3 regions of the Tatumella sp. UCD-D_suzukii genome follow, and region 3 is predicted to be linked to each of the others. Evidence: predicted binding sites of a transcription regulator. Region 3 holds the regulator's gene; each other region holds the start of a gene.
The links. The regulator CRP, encoded in region 3, controls carbon source genes, mostly activating them, when cyclic AMP is high. The targets are predictions, from matches to a motif close to ATGTGANNNNNNTCACAT.
Positions count from the first base shown of each region.

Region 1: the regulator CRP is predicted to act here: its motif matches at 5,120-5,137, upstream of CG67_RS00590 (nucleoside-specific channel-forming protein Tsx).
Region 2: the regulator CRP is predicted to act here: its motif matches at 3,786-3,803, upstream of CG67_RS11750 (sugar transporter).

Region 1 is NZ_JFJX01000001.1:118,091-128,222, reverse strand. Features, by position in the region: gene CG67_RS00620 (EAL domain-containing protein) at 1-159, opposite strand, end outside; gene CG67_RS00610 (peptide MFS transporter) at 650-2,119, shown strand; gene CG67_RS00605 (MFS transporter) at 2,155-3,360, opposite strand; gene CG67_RS00600 (LysR family transcriptional regulator) at 3,475-4,371, opposite strand; gene CG67_RS00595 (OsmC family protein) at 4,410-4,883, opposite strand; gene CG67_RS00590 (nucleoside-specific channel-forming protein Tsx) at 5,324-6,196, shown strand; gene CG67_RS00585 (MFS transporter) at 6,419-7,828, shown strand; gene CG67_RS00580 (cytochrome c) at 7,897-9,219, opposite strand; gene CG67_RS00575 (GMC family oxidoreductase) at 9,232-10,132, opposite strand, start outside.
Region 2 is NZ_JFJX01000053.1:386,805-396,936, reverse strand. Features, by position in the region: gene CG67_RS11770 (ROK family protein) at 1-617, opposite strand, end outside; gene CG67_RS11765 (LysR family transcriptional regulator) at 731-1,621, opposite strand; gene CG67_RS11760 (MFS transporter) at 1,714-2,976, shown strand; gene CG67_RS11755 (cytochrome b/b6 domain-containing protein) at 3,152-3,712, shown strand; gene CG67_RS11750 (sugar transporter) at 3,830-5,041, shown strand; gene CG67_RS11745 (YegP family protein) at 5,076-5,414, opposite strand; gene CG67_RS11740 (FNR family transcription factor) at 6,367-7,119, shown strand; gene uspE (universal stress protein UspE) at 7,248-8,201, shown strand; gene ydgH (DUF1471 family protein YdgH) at 8,460-9,413, shown strand; gene CG67_RS11725 (basic amino acid/polyamine antiporter) at 9,630-10,132, shown strand, end outside.
Region 3 is NZ_JFJX01000007.1:12,406-22,537, forward strand. Features, by position in the region: gene CG67_RS02830 (ABC transporter ATP-binding protein) at 1-1,011, shown strand, start outside; gene CG67_RS02835 (LysE family translocator) at 1,311-1,919, opposite strand; gene CG67_RS02840 (hydrolase) at 1,977-2,999, shown strand; gene CG67_RS02845 (YheU family protein) at 2,996-3,220, shown strand; gene CG67_RS02850 (phosphoribulokinase) at 3,304-4,173, shown strand; gene CG67_RS02855 (OsmC family protein) at 4,210-4,614, opposite strand; gene crp (cAMP-activated global transcriptional regulator CRP) at 4,916-5,548, shown strand; gene CG67_RS02865 (YccS/YhfK family putative transporter) at 5,616-7,703, shown strand; gene CG67_RS02870 (aspartate aminotransferase family protein) at 7,747-8,964, opposite strand; gene CG67_RS02875 (aminodeoxychorismate/anthranilate synthase component II) at 9,047-9,628, opposite strand; gene ppiA (peptidylprolyl isomerase A) at 9,770-10,132, opposite strand, start outside.

The sequences.
Region 1 (10,132 bases), on a different contig from region 3:
AGTGACGCTTTGGAAAAAAAATTCCGGAGAGATTGTTGTCCCCTGGTGGTTGGCGGTGATCCTCGATAAACATTCAACCGCTAACAACTCTCCGGTTTTACCAAACATCGGCTGGAAAACAAAATTGATTGAAAAATTAGCAAACTGTAAAGGAGACATAACTCACCTGAGATGAAAACAGCTTAGTGGTCAGAATCTCCAGCACAGCATGCAAGGCATAGATGAAAGACTCAGCGCTTTGTTTACTCTGGAAAGTATAACGCTGAACCCCCTGAATTCCGGCCTTTTATTAAAAAAGTTAACGATTAAAACGTTGATTCAGATAGTTAAAACCAATGAATTTTTTCTTACGCTCAGCCCGGGATTTTTCGTCACCAGGGTTCCGGACAGTAGCACCTCAACGTACTTCATCGTACAAATAAACGAACAAAAAGTCGGCGGAATTTTATTCTGCTTATTCACCAATAGTCGTCTTTGCTAAGGGGATTATGGGCATTGCGCCGGATTTAATGCATAAATAATCAGATTTAATAGTTGTTAGTTTTACAGAAAGATGGCATTTTTTGACAATCCTGACAAAAGTCCGGTGCACTGCTGTTGCAGTGCGCGCCAGAGATTTACACAACATCTGTATCATAAGGGGAAAGCGTTGAACGCTTCAGTCAAAACCACACCGGAGAAAATCAGCGGTTCCGCCATTCTGTTTTTCATCCAGACTTTTTCTACGCTCGGCTTTGCCGTGCTCTATTCCACACTGGTTCTGTACGCAACAAAGAAACTGGGCTTCAGCGAAGACTCAGCGAATGCCATCATGGGCGTTTTCGGTGCGTTTAACTATGGTCTTCACCTGTTTGGCGGATACCTGGGGGGACGCTATCTGAGTAACCGTAACCTGTTTGTCCTCGGGATGGTGTTGCAGGTTATCGGCTGTTATCTGATTGCCAGCGCCGGCGTCACCGGGCTTTATTGGGGACTGGCCATGTTCCTGACCGGAAGCGGGCTGAATGTGACCTGCCTCAATATGATGCTGACACAGCGTTTTGCGCCGGAAGATGATCGTCGGGAAAGCGCTTTCCTGTGGAACTATGCAGGGATGAACCTGGGCTTTTTTATCGGGTTTACTGTCGCGGGTTATTATCAGCTGAGCGAAAACTACAAGGCACTGTTCCTGTTTGCTTCGCTGGGGAACATTATCGCCATCATCGCAGCGCTGGTTTTCTGGCCTCACCTGAAAGATAAAAGCACCCCACTGACACAGGTCAGCCCGTCGACCTACCGGAAGCGTCTGGTCGCCGGGGTGGCTATCCTGGTCGTTCTGCTACCAATTATTCGTGTGATGCTGACCTATGCCGCTATCAGCAGCTATTTTGTTATCGCTATCGGATGTCTGATCTTCATTCTGTTGTGCCTGATGACACTAAAACACCCGGTGGCCGATGAGCGTTCACGTATGGGGGCTTACCTTATTCTGATGCTCGGTTCTCTGGTCTTCTGGTCACTGTATCAGCTGGCACCGATGGGACTGATGCTGTTCTCCGAACATAATATTGACCTGAATGTCTATGGCTGGATAGTCGCTCCGCAGTGGATCCAGAACATTAATACCATCGTTATTGTGATCGGTGGTCCGTTAATGGCGATGTACTTTAACCGCCTGCGTAAAAAAGGTTACCGGATTGACATACCACTACAGTTTGCCTCTTCGCTGGTGTTTATCGGCCTGGGTATGCTGGTCTTACCGGTGGGGATCTCCCTGGCGGGCGGTAATGGTCTGATGGCGTTCAAATGGATAGTGATCAGTTATATTCTGCAGAGTATCGGCGAACTGCTGATCTCCCCGATTGGCTATGCCATGATCGGAAAACTGGCACCGAAACAGCATCAGGGGCTGATGATGGGTAGCTGGATGATGGTGACCGGTGTGGCATCGGTACTGGCAGACTATTTCTCCGGCATGATGCCGGATAACAGTAATACCACGCCTGTGGCAACCAACCCGGGCTACAGCCATGTCTTTAACCTGCTGGGCTGGGGTTCAGTGATCACCGCCGTGGTGATCGCCGTACTTATCCCGTTATTACGTCGTATGATCAACCCGCAGGTCCGCACAGAGGCCTGAGTGTGACCGACCCCGGCAAATGCCGGGGTCGTCTTTTATACCCTTCTCTTACACCAGACCGTGTTAATGCCTGAGGCTATCAGCATTATCACCGCCGTCCCCAAAAAAACGGCCGGCATACCTGCCTGACCTGCGACCACACCGCCAAACAATGGCCCGCAGACCTGACCGATATATTGTGCCGACGTGGAATACCCGAGTAAGCGACCGGTTTGTCCGGCCGGTGCATGATGGCGGATAATTGCAGTGATACAGGGCAGCATTCCCCCTAATGCCAGGCCCATCAGAAAACGCAACACCAGCAGTTGCCATACCGCAGTCACAAAGGCCTGCGGGATCAGCAAAATACCGCAAATCAGTAAACCGCAGGAAAGTACACGCCAGTGCCCTGTCCGGTCAGCCAATGCGCCGATACGCGGAGCCGCTATGATGCTGCCTAAGGCCGTGGACGCCATGATAACCCCGGCAAACAACGTCGCCTGCGTCAGATCAGAGATCAGGCTGGCAACATACAGGGTAATGATCGGTTCCACAGACATCGTGGCGAAAATCAGTAACATCGCAGACACCCACATTACCTTCACCGCGACAGGTACCGGTTGCTGCACCGCAGACTGGGACGGGGAATGCCTGGCCGGCTGGCGTTCCTCTTTAAGCAAGAGCAGCGTACCCAGAAAGGCCAGAAAAATAATCCCCCCGGTCAGCAGGAAGGTTTCGCGTATCCCGATAATCGCGGGAAGCATGCCTCCGGCCAGCGGACCGACGATATTTCCGGCCATGATCCCGCCGGAAAGGATGCCAATCGCATAACCTGTTTTCTCTTTCGGGGTTTGTGCTGCGACCAGAATCATCGAACCGGAAGCATAACCCCCCAATAAACCCGCCAGTAAACGTAAAGCCACCAGTTGCCAGGGCGCTGTTGCCATACCCATCAGTGACATAGCAACAGCCATCCCCAGGCTGGCCCTGATCAGCATCAGTTTACGGCCATATTTATCTGCCAGCCGTCCCCATAAGGGTGCCGTCAATGCCGCCGTGAGAAAGGTTGCCCCATAGGCCACCGCAGACCAGTGGGCGATACTGCTCGTGCCTTTAACACCTAAGGACTGCAGATACAGCGGAAGAAAAGGCAACAGCAATGTCATGGCAATCAGTGTGCTGAAAGATCCCAGGGTACAAACCCAGAGATTACGCTGCCAGTGAGGATCTTCCTCTGAAAGATTGCCGGAATAGTCTGCCATTTCAATAACCTGCTTTGCTCATAGAAAAGGAAAGCGTAACGTCAGGCAGAGTGAAAGAACAGCCGCCGGAAGATATTTACCGGCTGTCCGCTGATTATTGCACTGTTGCAATAATCAGGCGTCTCTGAGCTTTTCAGTCAGTAAATCACATAACCGGGTGACCGGAGAAGAGAACGTCTCCTGGACCTTTCGCAGCAGATAACTATGGTGCCCGGGCAACTGCCATTCAGGCAGGACCGGCCGTAATGTGCCTTCTGCCAGGGCCTGATGCACCATGTAGGAGGGCAGACAGGCAATGCCCGCTCCGGCGCAGGCCGCGGTTAATAATGCCATACTGTTATTGGCCCGGAACCGGCTAACCGCATTCACTTCTATCCGTTTTTTCTCTTTCCGGAAACTGAGGGCAGCCTGATGGGCCGGCCCGTGAAAGGTCAGTAACTGGTGACGGCTAAGCTGCTCCGGTGACGTCAGTACGGGATGCCTGTCCAGATAGGCCTCCGTCGCATACAATCCCCAGGGGATCACCGAGAGCGGCTGTGACAACCCCTGATCCGGTGGGCGCTGGCGAACCACGATCGCGACGTCAATATCGTCGTGGATCATGTCCGGTTCCCTGTCGTTCAGATCAAGATCGACACGCACATGGATATTTTGCTGCATAAAGGGTTGCAGCACCGGGACAATACACTGACACCCGTAAGTCACCGGCGCGACCAGCCTGACCTGTCCCGCAGGCTGACTGTGCATGCGGTGAATGAAATCATCTGCCGCTGATACCTGCCTGCTAAGGCTTTCGCAATAGCGATAATAAAACAGCCCGCATTCCGTGATGCTCACCTTGCGGGTGGTGCGGTGTAATAATTTCATCGCCAGACGGTTTTCCAGTGCGGCGATTTCGCGGCTGACTGTGGCTGTTGATATGCCCAATACCCCCGCCGCCAGACTGAAACTTTGTTGTTCCACTACGCGGGCAAAAATATACATCGCCTGCAGGTTTTCACCCTGTTGCATACGTTATCCTGTTATCCGTCGTGCGGGGATATAGGGTATTACCTGCCGCTGGCCACAAATTCCGGCTGACACCCGACCGGAAAGTTCACCGAGTTTGCGATAAAGCAGGCATCATGCGCGGCGTGGTGGAGTTGAGCCGCCCGATCCCTGTCCTGATCATTCTGCAAGCGGATACGCGGCTTCAGAATAATGCCGGTAAAATGGCCTTTTACCCCTTCCACCATCGTTCCTTCAGCCTCATCCTGATACTCTTCCACGACGATACCGGCATCTGCACATAAGTGCAGATACCACAATTTATGGCAGGCAGAAACCGACGCCAGCAGAAGTTGTTCGGGATTCCAGCGGCTATTATCCCCCCGGAAAGCAGGGTCGGCACTTAACGCAATCGGCTCCCGCCCTTCAGCCTGTAACTCCCCGTCACGTCCATAGGCTTTATAAGATGATGTCCCCCCGCCACGATTTCCGGTCCAGCGAACTGTCACACGGTAATGATGCTGTCTTGCTGCCATAATGATCCCCGTTAGCTTTGCTTCAGGCGATAGCCTCTGACCCCGGCCATCAGTATTAAAACATCATACTTTCTTATGCGATTTTCCGGAAAGTGATTTATCCGGAGTCATCCTGATGACATGCTGCAGGATCCCTGCCCGGCCCTGCTTCCCACCCCGACAGGCCGGAAATATCGCATTTTTTTGTAAAGCGGCTCCGTGGAGTTATCCCCTTCCTCCCCGGAAAGAGGACAATAATGTGACTCAGGTCACATTATATTTGCTAAAAAATGAAACAAATTATAACAACTGTGAAGATTCTCCATTTACTAACGTATGATATCCGGCATGATCATTCCGGGTTAACACGGTTTATCAGCCTTATGCATCTGGTTTGACTCCATTTTTTGCGTCTGTATTCAGATGCGCTCTTTCAGTATTCAGCAAATGGTGACGATAAAATGAAATATAAAATAATGATGGCAGCAACACTTCTGGCTGGCTCTGTGACTGGCCATACGTATGCTGCAGACACCTCACCGACCTATGTGTCTGACTGGTGGCATCAGAGTGTCAATGTCGTTGGCAGTTATCACACCCGTTTCGGACCTCAGTTAAATAATGATCTCTACCTGGAATATGAAGCCTTTGCTCATAAAGACTGGTTTGATTTTTATGGGTATGTTGATTTGCCAAAATTTTTCGGCACCGGAAATGGCAATGACAACGGCATCTGGGACAGACGCAAGGGTTCACCGATGTTTATGGAAATTGAACCTCGCTTTTCTATTGATAAACTGACCGGAACCAGCCTGGCATTTGGTCCGTTTAAAGAATGGTATTTCGCTAATAACTATATTTACGATATGGGCCCGAATAATGCCAATCGCCAGAATACCTGGTATATGGGTCTGGGTACCGATATTGATACCGGCACTAAGCTGGCATTATCCATGAACGTTTACGCGAAATATCAATGGCAGAACTACGGTGCGGCTAATGAAAATAGCTGGGATGGCTACCGTTTTAAAATTAAATACATGTTACCACTGACCACTCTGTGGGGCGGAAACCTCTCCTACATTGGTTTTACTAATGTCGACTGGGACTCTGATCTGGGTGAGAAGGCTGGCCCTGTGCGTACCGGTAACGCCATCGCTTCCAGCCATATCTTGTCACTGTCCTATAACCACCTGCATTACTCTCTGGTGGCCCGTTATTTCCATAACGGCGGGCAATGGGCCGATGGTTCAACGCTTAACTTTGGTCAGGGTGACTTCTCAACACGGAATACCGGTTGGGGATACTATGCAGTCGTCGGATATAGTTTCTGATTAATCCCGCCCTCCGTTATTATTGATAACGGTATTGTTCCGCGAAAATATTTCGCGGAACATCTCCCCGCTATTATTACGGTTAATCACTAAAAAATTACCCTCGTCTTTTTTATTTCCTTCGTCTATTCTGGATTTTCGTTCACTGCTTATCTTTTCTTCCCTATAAAAATAGTTGATAAGCAGAATTGCAAATACAGTAAGCCCGAGGTTAAATGATTTATGTCATCGTCTTTGAGTAAAGCAGATTTATCTGCCACCCCCGATAGCAATAATACGACAATCGCCGGACGCATTGATGCATTACCGGCAAGCAAAAGCCTCTGGTGTTTTATTTCGCTTTTAGCCCTCGGCGGATTCTTTGAACTCTACGATTTATTTGAAACAGGGTATATTAGTTCAGGTTTACTGGCAGAAAAGATATTTCATACGGGTCATGAAGGTGTTTTTGGAATATCTGATCAGGCGGCCTTTGCTTCTGTCACCTTCCTCGGCTTATTTTTGGGTGCCAGTTTACTGGCCAAATATGCAGACAAATTTGGCCGCCGGCTGACCTTTATGTGTGCACTGGCCTGGTACGGGGTATTTTCTCTGCTCATGGCCTTCCAGCACAGTGCTGAAGGGATCATTCTTTGCCGTTTGCTGGTCGGTGTTGGGCTGGGGGTCGAACTTGTGACTATTGATACCTATCTCTCGGAATGGATGCCTGCACATTTACGTAGCCGGGCTTTCGCTTTCTCCTTCTTTATCCAGTTTCTTTCCGTTCCTGTTGTGGCCATCATGTCCTGGTGGCTTATCCCGCAAACGTTTCTGACTCTGGAAGGATGGCGATGGGTAATTATTGCCGGAGCCGTCTGTTCGCTGATTATCTGGAGTATCCGGCGTAATCTGCCGGAGTCTGCCCGCTGGCTGGCACAGCAGGGACGCCATCAGGAAGCACATCAGGTGCTCAGTGACATGGAAAAACGTTGCGGTATGACTCCGGTCACTGACTTCCACGCGGACACCGCTGGTATCAAACCCCCGGTACAGGGAAAATTCCGTGAGATCTGGGCTCCGCAATGGCGTAAAAGAACACTGATGCTGGTCGTGATGAACTTTTTCCAGTCGATTGGATTTTTTGGCTTCGGAAACTGGTTACCGGCCCTGCTTTCCGGCAAAGGCACAACCCTGACCCATAGCCTGCTTTACTCTTTCTTTATCACTCTGGCTTACCCGCTGGGGTCGTTACTGTGCAGTCGCTATGCCGATAAAATAGAAAACAAATGGCAGATTGTCCTCTCCTCGCTGATGACGGTTGTCTTCGGCACACTGTTTGCGTTGGTGACGCAACCTGTGCTGCTGATCCTTTGCGGATTTATGATCACTTACTCAAACGCCTGGCTGACCTTCAGTTACCACTCTTACCAGACCGAGATATTCCCTACCCATATCCGCGCACGTGCGGTCGGGTTCTGCTACTCGTTCAGCCGCTTATCGACGGTGTTCAGTAGTGTCATGATAGGCTCTATTCTGGCCTACGCCGGAAGTCAGGGAGTGATCATCTTCATTATCCTCAGTATGCTGATGGTCATGCTCTCTGTCGGTATTTTCGGGCCGAAAACCCGTGGGCTGGATTTAGAAAATATCTGATCTGTACGCCATAAAAAACGGGCGGCATCACTGCCACCCGTTTTATTCCTCACTCACTTACCACGAGGTTACTGCTGTTTTTCCAGGTCTTTTATCGTCGCCCCGCCCTGATGGCCCCGAACAAATTCCGAGTTCCTGATATCAGCCACCTGGCTTGCGGTCACGCCGGAAGAAGCGTTATTCCCCCAGCTGCTGCGGATAAAGTTAACCACATCAGCGACTTTCTGATCATTCAGACGCCAGCCAAACGCTGGCATGGTGATGGCAGAAGGTGCGCCTTGCACACCCGGCAGCGTATCTCCGGTAAGAATGATATGAATAAGCGATGTCGGATCCTTCGCTAATACCACCGGATTCCCTTTCAGGGCCGGGAAGAAACGCTGGTAGCCTGTACCGTCTGTTTTATGGCAGGCAGCACAACTGTCAACATAGGACGCGGCGCCGGTCATAGAGTCATCCCCTTTCAGCAGCGCCTGAGCCACCGAATCATCCGCAGTGAATGCCGGCTGCTTAGGATCCTGCGGGCTGAGTGACTTCAGATAACGGGCAATCGCCTGAATATCGTCCTGACTCATATATTGCAGACTGTGCTGTACCACGTCGGTCATCCCGCCAAAAGCAGCGGTATGATCATTGCGGCCATAACGCAGGAATTGTGCAATATCGTCGGTACTCCAGCGGCCCAGACCTTCACGGTTATCCCCGCGTAAATCGCTGGCATTCCAGCCATCTATCGGGGAACTGCTGCCCGACAGGAAGAGGTCACCCTCACTGTTATTGAGCGCTTTTTCCTGCATGGTGATGGCCCGTGGCGTATGGCAGGCACCACAGTGCCCCAGCCCTTCCACCAGATAACGCCCGCGGGCCAGTTCAGGGTCTTCACCTGGTGCTGCGACGGCAGGTTTGACGTCAGGAGCAAACATATGCCGCCAGATGGCCAGTGGCCAGCGCATAGAAAGTGGCCATGGAATATCACTCGCCTTATCCGGTTCACTCACCGGCTGGACACCCTGCATAAAATAGGCGTACAGAGCATGCATATCATCATCGCTCACCACCGCATAGGACGGGTAAGGCATCGCGGGATAGAGCGTTTCACCGTTTTTCGCAATCCCCTGACGCACAGCTTTCTGGAAATCATCATAGGTGTAGTTACCGATACCGTACGTCTTATCCGGCGTAATATTGCTGGAATAAATCGTGCCGATCGGTGTCTTCATCGGCAGACCGCCGGCAAAAGGCTGACCGCCTTCGCTCGTATGGCATGCCGTACAGTCCCCGGCCCGTGCCAGATATTCCCCGCGCTTCACCAGATCCTGCCCGCTTTCATCAGCAGCCATGGCAGAAAAGGCCAGCGAGCTCAGCACCAGTGCTAATAGTCTTTTTTTCATCGTCTGTGCCTCTTATGCCTGTACCAACGGACCCGGATTTTTCAGATACACCTCACGGATCGTTTTTGCCGACCAGTAGGTCAGTGCAGCAACCAGTCCTGTCGGGTTATAACCCAGCCCCTGAGGAAAGGCTGAGGCCCCCGGTACAAAGACATTCGGCACATCCCAGCTCTGCAGATAACGGTTGATAGCACTGGTTTTCGGATCTTCACCCATAATGGCCCCGCCATTCATGTGGGTGGTCTGATACACCGTGGTATCAAAGTGCGTTCCCGGGGTTTTCGGACCGCCCATAATCAGTTTCGGGTTCATGGCTTTGGCGATGTTGTGCATTTTAGAGACCATAAACTCTGACATTTTGATGTCATTGTCCTGCCAGTCGAACGTCATGCGTAGCAAGGGTTGTCCGTAGGCATCTTTATAATTCGGGTCCAGATCCAGGTAGTTCACCCGGTACGACTGGTGTGCACCATGAGCATCCATCGAAACGTGGTGCGTGTAAGTCTCCGCAACGGCCGCTTTCCACTCACTTCCCCAGGCAGGCGTCCCCGGAGGGGTAGGTAATCCGGAAACCGGCTTGGTGCCCGCCTGGTTTACCCACATCGGGGAGCCACCGACAAAACCGTACGGACCATGGTCAAAGTTATCCGCGTTAAAATCATCAATAGCCACGCCCGCACCGCCCGCGCCGATAAACGGGTTAGTGGTGGTGTTTTTATCAAACAACGCTTTCAGGGTAGAAATATTCTGATAGGCAAAGTTACGGCCAACCACCCCTTCATTGGTGATCGGGTTATACGGCTTGCCGATCCCTGACAAGAGCATCAGGTGAACGTTATGGAACTGGAAAGCTGACAGGATCACCAGATCCGCTGGCTGGACTTGTTCACGCCCGCTGGCATCCAGATAAGTC
Region 2 (10,132 bases), on a different contig from region 3:
CCGAAGAAATGTTCAGCCAGCAGACTGGCCTTCAGATCCTGCTGTACATAAATAGTGAGCCCTGTCCGCTGATGCAGACTTTGCGCCAGCGGAATATCTCTTGCGTGATAATAAGGTATGCGGTGCACTGTGCCGCTGGCAGCATCAATCACCCCCGGCAGAATAAGTGTGATTGCTGTCAGGCGTTCGGTTAGCGCGTTATAGCGGGAAAAAAAGTCCCCGACAACTTCTGAGAGATAATCGGGAATACAGGTGGCGGGATCCGCCGGCAGATCCTGTTGTGAGCCTGCCACCTCATGCCCGCTGAGATCACGCAGCGTAATATACAGAAAACGCCCCGTAATACGTAACACCAGAAAATGCCAGGTTGCACAATCCAGCACCAGGCCGGTTGCCGGTCGCCCCCGCAGTCCCGGTTCATTAAGCCCGCATTCACGAACCAGCCGGGCCTCAAGCATTTCGCGGATAATTTTAGTAATACTGGCCGGAGCCAGCAGGGAAAGACGTGACAGTGCGATCCTGGAGACCGGACCGTAACAGTCAATCAGGCGATAGACTGTCCCGGCATTGACCTGCCGGATCAGGTCGGTGTGTCCTGGCTGATGTGCTGCGTACACTCGCTGCCTCCCTGTTTTTCAGTTACCCGCTAAATCAGAGTGATTATGGTGGATTTACCAAAGGGACGATGGCAACAAATAAGGAAATGTGATTGACTTCACGCAAGATTATTTCAGGACAGGGTCGCCAGCAACTCCAGCATATGACGCAACGGCGCCGTTACCTGTCGGTGAGCGGACCAGACCATCCATAATTCGGAACGGGCATCCGTTTCGGTCAGCTCCAGCCAGACGACTTCACTGAGCCTGGCCCGGCGGAAAGACCTCGGTAAAATAGAGACACCAAGCCCGGTCGCCACCAGCCCGAGGATTGCCATCGCGTCCCCGACTTCCAGCGTGATATTCGGAGTAACCTCATAACGTTGCAGCAGCCCAAGGATCTCACTGTACAACGCCGTCCCGCCCTGGTGGTCGAAGAAGATAAACGACTCATCCCGTAATTGCTGCAGGGATATTTTTCGTTCACCGGCCAGCGGGTGATCTTTATGCACCACGGCACACATCGTTTCGGTCTGTAATAAGCGGTACTGAAGGTCATCCGGCAACGGAGTATTACGCATGATCGCCAGATCAATCCGCCCTTCCTGCAGCGGGGTCAGCAACTGCCGGCTGTTTCTGTCCTGCAGGTGAAGATGCACATCCGGATAACGCCGCCGAAACCGGTAGACAACGTCCGGTATTTGCTTAATCAGCGGTGCAGAGGAGGTAAAACCGATACGTAATTCCCCGCTGTCGCCGTAATGCAGTCGGGAGGCGCGCTCGCTGGCCTGATCCACCTGCAACAGGATGGCCCTGGCATCGGTCAGAAACTGTTCACCTGCGGTCGTCAGTTCTACCCGTCGATTATTTCGGACGAAAAGACAGGCATCCACGGCTTCTTCAAGCTGGCGGATCTGCTGACTGAGCGGCGGCTGAGAGATATTCAGCCGCAATGCTGCACGTCCGAAGTGCAGTTCTTCCGCTACCGCAATAAAGTAGCGCAGATGCCTTAACTCAATATTCATATTTAAATCATCTTATTTGAGATTATTAATATATTAGACAACTTATTTGCTGTTTCCTAGAGTATCCGCACCTGAATAACAGAGGATCTTTCATGAACAGTACGTCCCGGGCGACGACGCTTCCGCTAGCGGAAGAAGAGAGCCCTGCCCAACCGCGAAGTAAATCCCCCTATATTACACGCGGTACCCGGGCCTTCCTGCAGGTCACCCTCGCCCTGTTTTCTGCCGGTCTTGCCACTTTTGCCCAGCTCTATTGTGTTCAGCCGATACTTCCGGTGCTTTCCCATCATTTTGATATCACTCCGGCCATGAGTAGCGTATCGCTCTCTGTCTCTACCGCCTGTATGGCTCTCGGTCTGTTGATCACCGGGCCGATTTCAGATGCCGTAGGCAGAAAAAAAATGATGGTCGGTGCACTGATCCTGGCAGGCTGCTTTACTATCGCCTCTTCGCTGATGACCAGCTGGACCGCGATGCTGGTGATGCGAGCCCTGCTCGGTTTATCCCTCAGCGGTGTGGCCGCCGTCGCCATGACCTACCTCAGCGAAGAGATGCACCCCGGAGTACTGGCTTTCTCCATGGGACTCTATATCAGCGGTAACTCTATCGGGGGGATGAGCGGCCGGTTGTTAACCGGAGTTATTACTGACATCGCCAGCTGGAGAATTGCAATCCTTGCCATCGGTTGCTGTGCACTGGCCGCCGCGGTCATGTTTGCCAAAATTCTGCCCGCTTCACGCCATTTTCGTCCTGTACCACTGAAACCTAAGGCGTTGTTCATTAATTTCCGTCTGCATTTCCGTGATAAAGGCCTGCCGCTGCTGTTTATTATCGGTTTCCTGGTGATGGGCGCTTTCGTCACCCTGTTTAACTATATCGGCTACCGGCTGTTACATGCCCCGTATTCCATGAGTCAGGCCACTGTCGGGTTGATTTCTGTCGTTTATCTGGCGGGTTCCTGGAGCTCGCCGAAGGCCGGTGCCATGAGCGCACGCTTCGGTCGCGGACCGGTGTTCCTGAGCTGTGTCGGCCTGATGCTGACAGGTGTGCTGTTAACACTGTTTGCATCCGTCTGGCTCATCCTGCCCGGTCTTCTGATGTTTACCGGGGGGTTCTTTGCCGCGCACTCCATCGCCAGCAGCTGGATAGGCATACGTGCCCGTCGGGCCAAAGGTCAGGCATCTTCCATGTATCTGTTCTGCTATTACGGAGGGTCCAGCATTGCCGGCACCTCAGGCGGAATATTCTGGAAACTCTACGGATGGCCAGGCGTGGCCGCATTTATCGCCGTGTTATTATCACTGGCGCTGCTGGTCGGTTATAAACTGATGCGCCGGCTGCAACCTGTCACCTGATCTCCGTCCTCCTGTGAACGCCCGGTCCCGGGCGTTCATCTGATGTTTCCCCTGTCTGCAACCTTCTTCCCGTTTACTGACAACTTCCGCCACGTTTTCCCTTATACTGTCTGCTCTTTTGTGGTCCGGCCAGATACCCATCCACCGGACCCGGTTTTTTTAATCTGCGGAGTAGATGATGTCCGAAAATTATCAGGGGGGTTACCACCGCTGGCAAATCCGTTTGCACTGGTTAACGTTGATACTGCTGGTAATTGTGTATGCCACCATCGAGTTGCGAACCATGGCGGCCCGGGGGTCTCTGCCAGGCAGGATCCTGACGGGCACACATATGAGTTGCGGTGTGCTGATTTTAACGGTGATGGTTATCCGTCTGGCGTTACGATGCGTCTTCAAATCACCACAAATTACGCCCCGGTTACACTGGCTGAATAAAGTGGTTTCCTGGCTGGGCCAGTGCGCACTCTATCTGCTGTTTATCGGCCTGCCGGTGATGGGAATAACCTCGCGGTATCTGCATGGGATCCCCTGGCAGTTGTTCGGGATCCCTATGCCACAATCACCGCATCCTGATGTCATGCTAAGCCGCGAAATTATCCGCTGGCATGAAATCATTGCGCTTTCCGGCTACTGGCTGATTGGTCTGCACGCGATGGCGGCTCTCGCGCACCAATTTCTTCGTGAAGATAATGCCCTGCAAAATATGCTCCCCCGGCGGTGGCGGAAAACTGATTAATCGTTTCTTTCTGCAGCAGACAACCGAATTAAGGGTTTCATCAGCCCGGTAAAATCGTCACAATTGTTCTATAGTGTGATGCAGATCACTCAACAGCTAAGGGAAAAAGCATTTTTTATGACAGCAGATTCGCCAACAATGCATGAAAACCCGGCTAACACCTCCAGGAAAGTTGCCTGGTTACGGGTTCTTCTGATGGCTATTGCAGCCTTCATTTTTAATACCACGGAATTTGTCCCTGTGGGACTCCTGTCCGATATAGCTTCCAGCTTCAATATGAAAACGGCGGATGTCGGGATCATGCTGACGATTTACGCATGGTGTGTGGCCTTGCTTTCGTTGCCTCTGATGCTGGTGACCCGCAATATTGAACGCAGGATCCTGCTGGTCGGCTTACTGGTGATTTTCATCGCCAGTCATATTCTGTCCGCCTTCGCCTGGAGCTTTAATACCTTACTGGTTTCCAGGATCGGGATAGCTATCACCCATGCGGTCTTCTGGTCGATCAACGCCTCTCTGGCCATCCGTATTGCCCCGCCGGGCAAAAAGACCCAGGCACTGAGCATGATTGCGACCGGGACGGCACTGGCGATGGTTCTGGGCGTACCGCTGGGACGGATTATCGGTCAGACCATGGGCTGGCGTACCACCTTCGGGCTGATCGGGGTGGCCTCGTTTGTACTGATGATCATGCTGGCCAGACTGCTGCCGAAAATGAACAGCGAACACACCGGCTCCCTGAAAAGTCTGCCGGAACTGTGTCGTCGCCCGGCCCTGCTGAGCATGTATTTGCTGGTCACTCTGGTAGTGACTGCGCATTATACGGCTTACAGCTATATTGAGCCTTTTATGCAGCAGATAGCCCACCAGGATGAAAACTTTACCACCCTGCTGTTATTGCTGTTCGGAGGCGCGGGGATCTTCGGGAGTGTGCTGTTCAGTGCTCTGGGTAAACGACTGCCTTCCGCGTTACTTGCCGGTGCTATCGCAGCCATTACACTCTGTATGGGCCTGTTGTGGCTAACCGCGACCCATCCGGGTGAAATAAGCCTGCTGTGTATTGTCTGGGGAATAGCGATGATGTCGATTAACCTGGCGATGCAGGTAAGGGTCTTGTCTCTGGCCCCGGATGCGACGGATGTAGCCATGTCTCTGATGTCAGGTATTTATAATATCGGTATTGGTGCCGGCGCGCTGATTGGTAATCAGGTCAGCGCCCATGTGGGAATGTCCGCGGTCGGTTATGTCGGTGCGGCCTTCGGTGCCGTCAGCCTGCTGTGGTGTCTTTACAGCCTGCGGAAATATCCGCAATTACGTTCTAACTTCTGAAACTATCCCCGGGACCCCGGGGATGCTCAGCAGCTCAACGGGCCGGAAGTTCAGTGACTGGACTCCCCGGCCCGTTTTTTTTCACCGACTCAATGCCTTTATCCCGCGCGGCCGTGGAGCTATAAAGCTCACTCCGTCCGATTACCTGATGATTTGCCGAACGCAACGTAAAATAAGGCTCGCCATTTTTAGCCGTCAGGTGTTGATAATTGTGGTCATCGGGACTGTGTTTCTGAACCGAAGCAATCCCGTGATGACACGCGCTCTTCGTCGTGTACCCCTCACTGCTGAGGATAATTTCACCATTCGCAGCTTTCAGTCGGAAATAATATTGCTGATCTTTCCCCTGAAAGACCTCATACTTTCCACTCATGTTGGCTCCTTTATCTGGTTAACCCGTTTAAGTGTTTGCCGGATTGGCCTGAAAAGCAACCTGGGTACACCGCTAAAGTTACCATCGTAGCGAAACTTCACTGTGGCTAACAAAAAACCGGTATTCACGTCTGATGATTCCGGTAGTATTATCACACCACACCCCGCGGCTTAAGGCTTACGCCTTCCGCATCCGACAGGAAATGTGCACAAAGTCAGTGACGCAGAGACTGCGTTGCATAATAATTAATGTCATAACATAATTAACATTGCTGAGGCTTTTATGTGTTCTCTGTTGGTACAGATAACGTCTGCCGTCTTTGCGTAAACGCTCCCCCTGTTTTCACTTCCCTGTTTTTTCAATATGACGGAGTGGAACATAACATTACCCTGCCATAAGAGACTACAGCCCCGGGCGGCTCCTGAATCTCTGTCATTTCAGTAAGCTACATATTCCGGCCATTGCATAAAACATTGAGTGGTACTCAATTTCACAGCTGAACGGCAGGCTGCCTGCAAAAGCTGAAGGGCGGGATCCGGCTGACCGAACGTAATGAAGACGGAGTATTATCATATTCATCGAATTAACATTCCCCGTTGTCTTCTTAAACGCTTAAGAGTGATCGTGGTTCATCATCCCTTTCCGCCCGCCGGAACGGGGGCGGTTATCTCAATCAGCCGCCCTTTCTGCCCCACCGGGGAAATTTTCATCACCGGCAAGCCTGGTTAAATTCTGAATCTGCTCCCGATTGAGGATAATGTCTCTCTCTGCTAAACCCGGTAAGACAATTTAGTTTATACTGTTGCCGATAAATAACCTGATGAATTCATGAAACATTTTGAAATCCTCTGTTGAAAATTTAAAATATTTTAGTAACAGACCACTATAAACCTGTTTTTCTTCGCGAAAAATGTCAAAATCCCTGTCAGTTAATTACTACCGGAGCTGAATTATGATTCCAGAAAAAAGGATTATTCGCCGGGTTCAATCTGGCGGTTGCGCAATCCATTGTCAGGATTGCAGTATCAATCAGTTGTGTATCCCTTTTACTCTGAATGAACATGAGCTTGACCAGCTGGATAACATCATTGAGCGTAAAAAACCTATCCAGAAAGGCCAGTCACTTTTCAAAGCGGGTGACGAACTAAAATCACTTTATGCCATTCGGTCCGGTACGCTGAAAAGTTACACGATCACCGAACAGGGTGATGAACAAATCACCGGGTTTCACCTGGCCGGTGATTTAGTGGGTTTCGATGCTATTATTACCAGTCATCACCCGAGCTTCGCTCAGGCACTGGAAACGTCCATGGTCTGTGAAATCCCCTTCGAAACCCTCGATGATCTGTCAGGGAAAATGCCGGCCCTGCGTCAGCAGATGATGCGTCTGATGAGCGGGGAAATCAAAAGTGACCAGGACATGATCCTGCTGTTATCGAAAAAGAGTGCCGAAGAACGTCTGGCGGCTTTTATCTGGAATCTTGCCCGCCGTTTCGCCCAGCGTGGTTTCTCTCAACGTGAATTTCGTTTAACGATGACCCGCGGAGATATCGGCAATTATCTTGGACTGACCGTTGAAACGATCAGCCGGTTGCTGGGACGTTTCCAGAAAAGCGGTATGCTCGCCGTGAAAGGAAAATATATCACGATTGAAAATCATGCGATGCTGACCGAGCTGGCGGGCCAGACGGCTCCCTGTAATTAAGCAGGAGTTCTTCTCTGCCGTATTACAGTGGTGGCTCGGATGGCCACGCACTGTAATAACTTTTCTTCTCCGTGGGATTAACTTAGGCTATCTTTAGTCAATCAAAGGTTTTCCGTGGAGATGTCAGTATGTCCCTCTATCAGAATGTGTTGGTCGCTATTGACCCGGAGCAGGACGATCAACCGGCGTTAAGGCGGGCGGTGTATCTTAATCAGCGTATCGGCGGAAAAATCAAAGCCTTTCTGCCCATCTACGACTTTTCCTATGAAATGACGACGTTGCTTTCCCCGGATGAGCGTACCAGTATGCGGCAGGGCGTCATTAATCAACGCAGTGAATGGATACGCCAGCAGGCGAAAGCCTACCTTGACGCCGGTGTGAACATCGAAATCAAAGTCGTCTGGCATAACCGCCCGCATGAGGCGATTATCGATGAGGTGCTGGAACACCGGCACGATTTAGTCCTGAAAATGGCACATCAGCATGATCGTCTGGAGTCTGTTATTTTTACACCGACAGACTGGCATCTGCTGCGGAAATGTCCGGGGCCGGTCTGGATGGTCAAAGATCAACCCTGGCCGGATGGCGGTAAAGCTTTGGTGGCGGTCAATCTTTCCAGCGATGAGCCCCACCACGATTCCCTGAATCAGAAACTGGTCCGGGAAAGCCAGCAGCTGGCGGACATGGTCAACCATACGGAAGTCCATCTTGTCGGGGCTTATCCGTTAACACCGGTCAATATTGCTATTGAACTGCCTGATTTTGATCCTGAAACGTACAATGAAGCCATCCGCGGCCAGCATCTGATTGCGATGAAAGCCTTGCGTCAGCAGTTTTCTATCGGAGATGAATTCACCCACGTGGAAAAAGGTGACCCTGAAGAGGTCATCCCGGCGATAGCAGCTCAGCTGGATGCCGGTGTGGTGGTTCTCGGGTCGCTCGGACGAACCGGACTTTCTGCCGCCTTCCTTGGCAATACTGCCGAACAGGTCATCGATCATCTCCGCTGCGACCTGCTGGTTATTAAACCCGATGACTTCGTCAGCCCGGAAGCAAAAAACGGCCCTCCGTCTGAACATTAATTCCTCCTGCCAGCTTCTCTGTTCCCGCAGAGAAGCTCTTTATATTCATCAGATGATCACTTTGCCGTAGTATTCTCCTTTGCGGTAAGGGGATATGCTCTGCCCCGCGACTGAACCATTGATGTGTGTCCGGCGTAATCACTAAATTGACTGAGACAGCACATTTATTACATGTAATAATCGTCGGCAAACAGACGAAATATTAATATCCGGCATGTTTTCGACTCATTCAGGCGTAAGGGAAAGGATTATTTGTTTATGAATTTAAAGAAAACTTTTTTAGTTGCGGCGCTTTTCTCTGTAACGACAGTCAATGCTTTCGCAGCTCAGGTACTCACTCCGGAAAAAGCCGCTCAGTTGGAGCCATTTACCCGGATTAATATCATCGGCCATTTTAATTCACTGGGCGATGCCAGTGATGCCATTTCCAGACGCGCTGATGAATTAGGTGCAGCAGCGTTCTATGTGGAAGGTGTGAGTGATGCCACCGGAAACAGCGGTAACTGGCGGGTGACCGCTGCGCTTTATCACAGTAATGCCGCCCCCGTCCCGAAAAAAACCACTTTCCGTACCATTAACGGCGTTCAGCAGTTACCTAAAAAGGTCGCATACCGCCTGATCCCTTACGATACGGTCACTGTCAGCGGCTACTTCCCAAACCAGCCGGATGTGGTGGATGCCATTAGCCGTGCTGCAAAAGAGAAAGGCGCTGCTTCGTTTTTTATCGTGCGCCAGATCGATGCTAACAACGGCGGTAATCAGTATGTCACGGCCTATATCTATAAAGCCGATGCAAAAACCCGCCAGGTCCAGAGCCCGGATGCCATTCCGGCCAATTCAGAAGCCGGTAAAGCGGCATTAGCCGCGGGCGGTAGTGCGGCTAAGAATGTCCAGATCCCGGGCGTTGCCTCTTCCGATACCCCGGACAGAAGTATCGGCCGTTTCTTTGAAACTCAGTCATCCACCGGACAACGTTACACTGTCACCTTGCCGGATGGCCGGACCGTTCAGGATCTCAGCGCGCTGACTGCAGCACAGATGACACCGTTCGCTACTGTGACAACCACAGGGCACTTCGGGACACCGACTGAAATTTCTGATGCTATCGGACGTCTCGCCGCTGATAAAGGCGCGAAGTTCTACCATATCACCCGTCAATGGCAGAACCAGAGCGGCGGTAACCTGACCGTTACTGCAGAACTGTTTAAATAATGCCTTAGCCGTCTTTGCGGATAATTATTTGTTACCCGCAGAGGCGGCTAATCCCCGCTTTGATCCTTTTTCGCATTGCGTTCCCTTGCCCCACTCCGTAAAATCACGGCCCGGCCGCATCTGGTGATATATTTCATATAGATTTTATTCGCCAGTAGCTTCTTCTGCTTTATTCCGTGAAACGGGATAATAAGTACTATTTTAATCAGGAACGTCATGTCAGAAAAAAAATTAGGGTTTGGCGCATTAACAGCCCTGGTACTGAGCTCAATGCTGGGGGCCGGTGTCTTCAGCCTGCCGCAAAATATGGCCGCTGTCGCCGGACCTGCCGCGTTACTCTGCGGATGGCTGATAACCGGTGCCGGTATCCTCTTTCTGGCACTGGCGATGCTATTACTCAGCCGTATGCGCCCCGACCTTGATGGCGGTATTTATACCTATGCCCGTGCCGGCTTCGGCGAGGTCATCGGCTTCTGTTCAGCATGGGGATACTGGCTGTGTGCCGTTATTGCCAATGTGTCCTATTTAGTGATCGTTTTTTCGGCCCTCAGTTTCTTCACTGACAGTCCGGGCCATATTATCTTTGGCGTGGGAAATACCTGGCCTGCCATTGCCGGGGCCTCATTATTATTGTGGCTGGTACATTTTCTGGTCTTGCGGGGCGTTCAGACTGCGGCCAGCATTAACCTGCTCGCAACGCTCGGAAAACTGATCCCGCT
Region 3 (10,132 bases):
TTCAGTTTCTTACCACCGGAGAGCCTGCCCAACCCGTTACTGAAAATGGAAAAAGTCACCGCCGGCTATGATGACCGGGTGATCCTGAATTCCGTAAAACTTAATCTGGTTCCCGGTTCACGCATCGGGTTACTGGGCCGTAACGGCGCAGGGAAATCTACGCTGATTAAGTTGTTAGCCGGTGAGTTATCCCCTCAGCAGGGCGAGGTTGCTCTGGCGAAAGGCATTAAAGCGGGCTATTTCGCACAGCACCAGCTGGAGTACCTGCGTGCAGAGGATTCACCATTACAACACCTGCAGCGTCAGGCCTCTCCTCAGGTCAGCGAACAACAGTTACGGGATTACCTGGGCGGCTTCGGTTTTCAGGGAGATAAAGTTACAGAGATGACACAACGCTTCTCGGGGGGAGAAAAAGCCCGACTGGTGCTGGCGTTGATCGTCTGGGAACGTCCTAACCTGCTATTGCTGGATGAACCGACCAACCATCTCGACCTGGATATGCGTCAGGCACTGACAGAAGCATTAATTGATTATGAAGGGGCTCTGGTCGTCGTTTCGCATGACCGGCATCTTATCCGTGCAACCACTGATGACCTGTATCTGGTCGATGCCGGTAATGTGGATGTATTCGATGGCGATCTCGAAGACTACCAGCAGTGGCTGACAGAACAGCAGAAAAACAGCGTGGTCAAAGAGGCCCCTGCCGCAGCTCAGGGTAATTCCGCCCAGGCACGCAAAGACCAGAAACGTCGTGATGCTGAACTCCGGGCCCTGACACAACCGGTCAGGAAAAAGATAGATAAAATCGAAAAGCAAATGGCGTTATTACAGAATACCCTCAGCGAGAATGAAGCGTTGCTTGGTCAGCAGGAACTGTATGATGCTGCACGCAAAGATGACCTGACCGCTGCCCTGAAAGTACAGGCGGAAAGCCAGTCAGCTCTGGAAACCTGTGAAATGGAGTGGCTGGAACTTCAGGAGCAACTGGAACAGATGCAGTCAGCAGAATAAGGCTGACCCCTTAATTTTTCATGCGTTATAGCCGGTATAGTACCGGCAACATGAGGTTCGCGGTGAGTCAAACGCGATAACCAGGACAGTCACCGGCCACTCACTGCGTAGCCGGTGCTGTTAACAATTCAGCCGATTCGATGAATAAAGACTTGCCTGTCTGCCGGGAAAACAATAAATTTGTCGCCGGGTTTTCAGGGAATATTCTGCATTATCAGCATACGATCCCCTGATATAATGGTTCAGTCAATTGTCTCCGCTGAACCCGGGTCATGACTGCCTGCCGGGCCGATGAGTGTCTAAAGCCAGATCAGAATGACACAGGATGCGGTGAGCAGCCCCATAAAGATATTAAAGATTTTCCATGCCTGCGGGCTTTTAAGCCAGCGGCCAATCATCGTCCCAAAGCCCAGCCAAATGATACCGGCCACAAGGTTGACCAGAAACATCGCGAAACTGATGGCAAGTACAGACGAACGATATTCTGCTCCGGCAAGGCTGAAACTGGCAACTGCGCCTAATGACATCAACCAGGCTTTAGGGTTGATCAACTGCAGCAGACCTCCCTGCCAGAATGGCATGGCTTTCCCTCTGTCCGGAGAAAGGTCTACCTCAAGCACTTCATAAGGGGCACTGCCGATTTTCCATGACAGCCAGAGTAAATAGAGGCTGCCCGCAATTTTGAGCAATAAGTGAAGCGCCGGATAAATCAGAATGAGGCCGCCGATACCAAAAGCGACCAACAGCAGCATGAGTTGCATACCCAGCATGATGCCAAGCATGAGCGGAATACTGCGAAAAAAACCAACGTTGGCGCCGGATGCAGTAAGTAACATATTATTAGGGCCAGGTGTGATCGCGGCAACCCATAGGAAGCCAAGTAGTGAAAGAAATAACCCCATTTCCATGCGTGGCACCTTTCCTGTCTTAGGATGAAATTAAACCGTTTAAATATACAGTGAGTTATGGATCAGACAAGTCCCGACAACATGAATAATTGTCGTATCACAGATGAGCATTTCACACCGATTGCTCAACTGAAAAACCCTCACCTTCAGACGCTCCTGCCCAGGATCCTGAGACGTATTGTCCGGATCAAACCCTGCTGGCAGAGACTGGAATTGCCTGATGGTGATTTTGTCGATCTTGCCTGGAGCGAAGACCCGGAACACGCACGCCACAAGCCCCGAGCCGTGATTTTTCACGGCCTGGAAGGCAGTATTAACAGCCCTTATGCCCATGGCCTGCTTTCTGCGATTAAAAAGCAGGGATGGCTGGGTGTTGTGATGCATTTTCGCGGCTGCGGCAAAGCACCTAATCGCATGACGCAAAGCTATCATTCCGGTGAAATTGGCGATGCCAGCTACTTTTTGCAGTGGTTGCAGGAAACCTACGGAAAAGTGCCCACTGCAGCGATTGGGTTCTCCCTCGGGGGTAATATGCTGGCTTGTCTGATGGGTTCTCAGGGAAGTGACTGTCTGCTGGATGCGGGAGTCATCGTCTCTGCCCCGCTGATGCTTGAGCCCTGCAGTTCTAAACTGGAACAGGGCTTCTCACGCTTTTATCAGTTTTACCTGTTGTCACAGCTGAAGAAGAGTGCCCGCCGGAAAATGAAAGCTTACCCGGAATTACTGTCGGTTTCTCCTGAGCGATTGAAGCAGATCCACCGGTTACGAGACTTTGATGACGAAGTTACCTCGAAAATACACGGTTTTGCCGACGCGACCGACTACTACCGGCGAGCCAGCGGTATGCCGATGCTTTCAGGTGTTGAAAAACCGCTGCTGATTATCCATGCTCAGGATGATCCCTTTATGGTACCGGACGTTATCCCGAACCCGGAGCATCTTTCGCCCAGCATTACCTATCAGCTCAGCCAATATGGCGGGCATGTCGGTTTTGTCAGCGGAACATTAACCCGTCCGGTCATGTGGCTGGAGAAACGGATCCCCCAATGGCTTTCAACCTGGCTGGATAAAAAAGCATGATTATTCCCTGGCAACAACTCAATCCTGAGACGCTGAATAACCTGATCGAATCGTTTGTCCTCCGTGAAGGTACCGATTACGGTGAAGAAGAACGAACGCTGGAGGAAAAAACACAGGATATTCATCGTCAGCTTACGGCCGGTGAAATCGTGGTGGTCTGGTCTGAACTGAACGAATCAGTGTCGTTAATGCAGGCCAGTACCTTCAGACAGAACAGATAAATTCTGCTCACCTGAGTGATGACAGGTCCCGGCAGACATGCTAACAATGCAGTCAGCCGAACGAATTCAGGGAGCACAGCCTAATGTCCGCCAGACATCCAATCATTGCCGTCACAGGCTCTAGCGGGGCCGGAACCACCACCACCAGTCTGGCATTCAGAAAAATCTTCCAGCAGCTGAATATCCGGGCCGCCGAAATTGAGGGGGACAGCTTTCACCGTTATAGTCGCCCGGAAATGGATGTTGCCATACGCAAAGCCAGAGATTCCGGCCGGCATATCAGCTACTTTGGCCCTGAAGCCAACGATTTCGCAATGCTGGAACAGACCTTTGTTGAGTACGGAACTCAGGGAACCGGCCGCTCCCGCAAGTATCTCCATACTTATGATGAAGCTGTGCCCTGGAAGCAGGTACCGGGCACGTTTACGCCCTGGCAACCTCTGCCTGATGATACCGATGTTTTATTTTACGAAGGGTTACATGGCGGAATTGTCACGGATCAGTACAACGTCGCAGATAAAGTGGATCTGATGGTCGGTGTCGTCCCGATTGTCAACCTGGAGTGGATTCAAAAACTGGTCCGGGATACCCGCGAACGTAGCCATTCCCGGGAAGCGGTGATGGACTCAGTGGTTCGCTCCATGGATGATTATGTTAACTACATAACACCGCAATTCTCCCGTACCCATATCAATTTTCAGCGGGTTCCGACCGTCGATACCTCTAACCCATTTGCTGCCAAAACCATCCCTTCATTAGATGAAAGTTTTGTGGTAATTCATTTCCGGGGACTGGAAGCCATTAACTTCCCCTACCTGCTGGCGATGATTCAGGGGTCTTTTATTTCGCACATTAATACACTGGTCGTGCCGGGCGGAAAAATGGGGCTGGCAATGGAGTTAATCATGACACCACTGGTGAAGCGGTTAATGGAAGAAAAGCAGTTTCAGTAGACCGTATTGAGTGCCATGATGGCACTCAATAGGCTTTCAAAGGCTTATCACCTCAAAGCTATGCGTAATTTCCACACCTTTCCCCAGCATCAGTGCCACTGAGCAATACTTATCAGCAGACAATGTGACAGCTCGTTCAACCACAGCATCCGTCAGACTGCGCCCCGTGACGACAAAATGCAGATTAATATGCGTAAACAAACGAGGTGCCTCTTCCCGGCGCTCAGAGGTCAGTTTAACTTCACAGTCCACCACATCCTGACGCCCCTTTTGCAGGATTGAAACCACATCGATGGCGCTGCAACTTCCGGTGGCCATCAGCACCATTTCCATCGGGCTTGGCGCTTTATCGCCCGAGTTTCCATCCATTAATACCTGATGTCCGGAAGCCGATTCTCCGATAAAGCTGAGTCCCTCAACCCATTTTACGCGTGCCTGCATTATGCTTACTCTCTGCTCTGAAAAAACAGGTTTCAGATTACTCCTTCAAAGGATAAACAGCAATCTGCTGGCATTCGTTACAGTCTGAACATACAACAGGAGACAGTTGCGCCAGTGTGTGCTACAAACAAAGAGTGAGACATTTTTTTATCAGATTACAATTATGGTGAAACGGTAGAAAGCTCCGGAACAAAATCTGCTTTTCTGCGGTAATTGCCAATAAAAATACCCTATGACTTCCTTGCCTGGCAGGAGCTTACCCCTGTATTTCCGGCACGATTACAACAGAGGATAAAAGAGAATGGTTCTCGGTAAACCACAAACAGACCCTACACTCGAATGGTTCCTGTCCCATTGTCATATTCATAAGTATCCTTCCAAAAGTACCCTTATCCACCAGGGTGAGAAAGCAGAAACCCTGTACTATATTGTGAAAGGCTCCGTGGCTGTTTTAATTAAAGATGAAGAAGGAAAAGAGATGATCCTTTCTTATCTTAACCAGGGAGATTTCATCGGTGAACTGGGACTTTTTGAAGAAGATCAGGAACGCAGCGCCTGGGTACGTGCCAAAGTGGCATGTGAGGTTGCTGAAATCTCTTATAAAAAATTCCGACAACTCATTCAGGTGAACCCCGAAATTCTGATGCGTTTATCTTCACAGATGGCGCGCCGGTTACAGGTAACGTCCGAAAAAGTCGGTAATCTGGCATTCCTTGATGTCACAGGCCGTATTGCCCAGACATTGCTGAATTTAGCACGTCAGCCTGATGCTATGACCCATCCGGACGGGATGCAGATTAAAATTACCCGCCAGGAAATAGGACAAATTGTCGGCTGTTCACGGGAGACCGTCGGACGAATTCTTAAAATGCTGGAAGATCAGAATCTGATTTCTGCTCACGGCAAGACGATCGTCGTCTACGGGACCCGTTAACTTCCCATCCACACGGTAGCCTGCCGCTACCGTGTTCTGTTTTACTTTTTATCAGCGATTGTATTCGATGTGGCGCCGACTGATTTATCACCCCGAAGTTAACTATGCATTGCGCCAGACACTGGTCGTTTTCCTGCCTGTTCTGATTGGCGGGCTAACAGGCAACCTGCAGAAAGGTTTGCTGTTTTCCCTTATCCCTGCCTGCTGTAATATCGCCGGACTGGATACCCCACACCGCCGTTTCTTTGAGCGAATCGTCCTCGGAGGAATGCTGTTTGCCTTCAGCAGTTTCCTGTTGCAGTGGTTATTACTGCGACATGTTCCGCTACCCTTTATCGTTTTTACCCTGCCCTTATTGATTGGCGTGTGCGGAGAGATAAGCCCCCTGTATGGCCGGCTGTTACCCGGTGCGCTTATCGCCATGACCTTCACACTCAGCCTGACAGGGCGGATGCCTCTCTGGGGGCCACCGTTACTGTATGGCGGCGGAACCCTTTGGTACGGGCTTTTTAACTGGTTCTGGTTCAGATTGTCGAAAGATCAGCCCCTGCGCGAAACGCTCAGTCTGCTCTATCGGGCGCTGGCCAGCTATTGCGAAGATAAATATCACCTGCTGACCACAACAGACCCGACAGACACGGAAAAATCGTTGCCTGCGCTGTTAAACCGGCAGCAAAAAATCGTCGACCTGATCACTACCGCCTACCAGCAGATCCATATGTTGTCTGCCGACAAAAACAGCCGCGAGAAATATCTGATCCGCACCTTTATCATGGCTGAAGATTTACAGGAACATATTTCCGTCACGCTGGGTGAAACGGACGATGTGCGCACATTGATCCAAAAAAGTGGTTCTGCCGCGATCATTAAACAAAACGCCGATGAAATTTGTACGCAGCTGAGGAGTACCGCAGATAATATTCTTTATCATCAAATTCCCGGACATTTTTCAATGGCAGGATCACTGGCAGACTTGCAAAATATTGCCCGTGAACACCCGGATAATCCGGTGGGGTCTTTCTTCGGATATCACTTCTCTAAAATTGCAAAAGTACTGCAGTCACGGGCTCCGCTTTACCGCCGTGATGTAATGGCTGACAGTAAACGCCGGTTACCTTTCCTGAGTGCATTACGCAGTTATCTGTCATTAAAATCGACGGCATTACGCACAGCCGGTCGCTTTTCGGTAATGCTTCTGGTGGCCAGTACCCTTGCGCTGTCGCTGAACATGCCCAAGCCTTATTGGGTACTGATGACCATTATTCTGGTCAGCCAGAACAGTTATAACGCTACCCGTGTGAGGATACAGCACCGGGCCTTAGGGACGTTTGCCGGGCTGATTATTGCCGCGCTTTCCTTACAGCTCGCCACACCGGAACCCGCCATTTTACTGACTATGCTGCTGCTTACCCTGTTCAGCAACCTGTTCTCACGGCAATACTACGGCTGGGCCACTATCGGTACTACCGTGACCGCAGTGTATAGCCTGCAATTGCTCGCACTGAACGGTGCACACTTTCTGGTACCGCGCCTGCTGGATACCCTGCTCGGTTGCCTGATTTCTTTCGCCGGCATGCTGTGGTTATGGCCACAATGGCAGAGTGCCTTACTGAGGCAAAATGCTCAGGATGTCCTGTCCACCTATCAGAAAGCGCTGCAAGTCCTTCTCGGGCCGTCCCCCGGGGCAGAAGAGGCCGAAGCTATCAGGATAAAAGCTAACCAGCAACACAATGCACTGTTCAGCTCCCTGAACCAGGCTATGCAGGAACCGGGCTTTGATACCGAATACCTTAGCGAAATGCACCTCTGGGTGACACACAGTCAGTTTATTGTCGAGCATATCAATGTGCTGACGACGCTTTCACGTGAGCATACGATGCTGACGCCTGATCTGGCGGAAAAGTATTTGCAATCCTGCGAAGTGGCCTTACAGCAATGTCAGCAACGACTCGATTTTCACAGCGAGGAGGATCACAGCAGGAATGTGATGGATGAAGAGATTAAAATTCCTCTGGGGCCGGTTACTATTGTGGAACGACAACTGAACCAGATATTAAGCCATCTGAAGGTGATGCGGACGATTTCCTCCCTGGTCTGGCGTCAGCGCCCTCATCACGGTCAATGGCTGCTCAGCAAAAAAAGCAGCCCTAAGTAAGCCAGGTGACAGCAATACCGCTGTCACCTGACAGCTTCCCGTCTCAGCCAAAAAGTTTTTCTGCGGCGGTGGCTAACCGGGCCATTCCTTCACGAATATCCTGCTCTGAAATGACCAGTGAAGGTGCAAACCGGATCACGCCGTTACCGGCCGTCAGGATCATCACACCTGCATCGGCTGCAGCGTGTAGAAGATCCCGTGCTTTCGGTTTGTACTCATCTTTCAGTTCTGCGCCAATCAGTAACCCTTTACCACGGATTTCGGTAAACAGGGAGAAGCGCTGGTTAATCTTCTCCAGTTCTTCATAAAACCATTGGCGGCGTTGTTCTACGCCCGCAAGGACTTCCGGTGTATTGATGATATCCAGTGCGGTTTCTGCAATCGCACAGGCCAGCGGGTTCCCGCCATAGGTTGTCCCGTGTGTCCCCGGAGTCATTGCAGAAGCGATTTCCTGTGTGGTTAGCATCGCACTGACAGGGAAACCGCCACCCAATGCTTTGGCGGTTGTCAGAATATCCGGTTTCACGCTATAGTGCTCATAAGCGAAAAGTTTACCGCTACGTCCCATCCCGCTCTGAACTTCATCCATCACCAGCAAAGCCTGATGCTGATCGCACAGCTCTCGTAATCCCTGCATAAATTCAGGCGTGGCCGGCGTAATACCCCCTTCGCCCTGAATAGGTTCCAGAACAATCGCACAGGTATGATCATCAATAACAGCTTTTACCGCATCGAGGTCATTAAAAGGGACATGGATAATATCGGCCGGTTTAGGGCCAAAACCGTCGGAATATTTAGGTTGCCCTCCGACCGTGACCGTGAACAACGTCCGGCCATGAAAGGCATGATGGAAGGCAATAATTTTAGTTTTATACGGACTATGGCGGACGGAAGCATAGTAACGGGCTAATTTAAAGGCAGCTTCGTTTGCTTCTGCTCCGGAGTTAGCGAAGAAAACCCGCTCCGCAAAGGTCGCTGAGATAAGTTTGCTGGCTAAACGGAGTGCCGGTTCGTTAGTGAATACATTACTGGTATGCCATAACGTTTCACCCTGCACTTTTAGTGTATTCACCAGCGCCGGGTGACAGTGGCCCAATGCCGTTACTGCAATACCGCCGGAAAAGTCGACATATTCTTTATTCTGTTGATCCCAGACCCGGCTTCCTTTTCCCCTGACCGGAACAAACTGCGCCGGTGCATAAACCGGTAAAATAACCTGATCAAAGGTTTCCCGGGTTACTGCCATATTCTCTTGTGCCATATCCTGCCCCGCCTGATTAATTCACTGACTGATTAAATAATAATCCATAAAATATGCATAAAAAATCACTTAAAGGCAATCTTTAGCCGGCCTGAGTCACAAAATTTTTTAATAATTCCACTCCCTGCTCACTCAGAATACTTTCCGGGTGGAACTGTACCCCTTCCACAGGCAGTGTTTTATGTCTGATAGCCATAATTTCGTCGGGCTCACCGTTCACCTCAGTCCAGGCCGTGATTTCCAGACATTCCGGCAGTGAGGCTTGCTCGGCGATCAGTGAGTGATAACGTGTTACCGTCAGTGGATTATTCAACCGACGGAACACGCCGATACCGCGATGGATAATCGCTGATGTTTTACCATGTATCGGCTGGCGTGCACGGACTACCTTACCACCAAAGACACTGACTATCGCCTGGTGCCCCAGGCAGACCCCGAGAATAGGAATTTTACCAGCAAAATGGCGAATGGCCGCCATAGAAATACCGGACTGATCCGGTGTACATGGTCCGGGAGAAATCACCAGGTGAGTCAGAGGTAATCGGCACATCTCCTCAAGGGTGATCGCATCATTCCGAACAACGCGGACATCCACTCCGGTCAGGCTGAAATACTGAAATAAATTCCAGGTAAAGGAGTCGTAGTTATCGATGAGGAGCAGCATGAAAGTAATCTCTGTCTGGCAGTTACCGGGGAGGTAGCGGATCGCATCAATGCAAATGCACCACTCTCTGCTGACTGTGGCAGAGAATGGTATCGGAGTAAAGTCAGTGCAATAACCCTGTACTCCACTGACCGCATCAGATTATGGTAAGACTTTTGCTGAAGTGATCACAATCGGTTTAGCAGGAACATTTTCGTAAGGACCACTCGACGTGGTAGCCACCTGCGAAATCTTATCCACCACATCCATGCCTTTGACAACGCGACCAAAGACCGCGTACCCGAAATCACGCTGACCGTGATTCAGGAATGCATTATCCGCCACATTAATAAAGAACTGACTGGTTGCACTATCTTTATCCGCAGTACGGGCCATGGCAATGGTGCCACGGACGTTCTGCAAACCATTGTCAGCTTCATTACGGATAGGCGCACCTGCGGTTTTCTGCTGCATATCTGCAGTAAACCCGCCGCCCTGGATCATGAACCCCGGGATCACCCGATG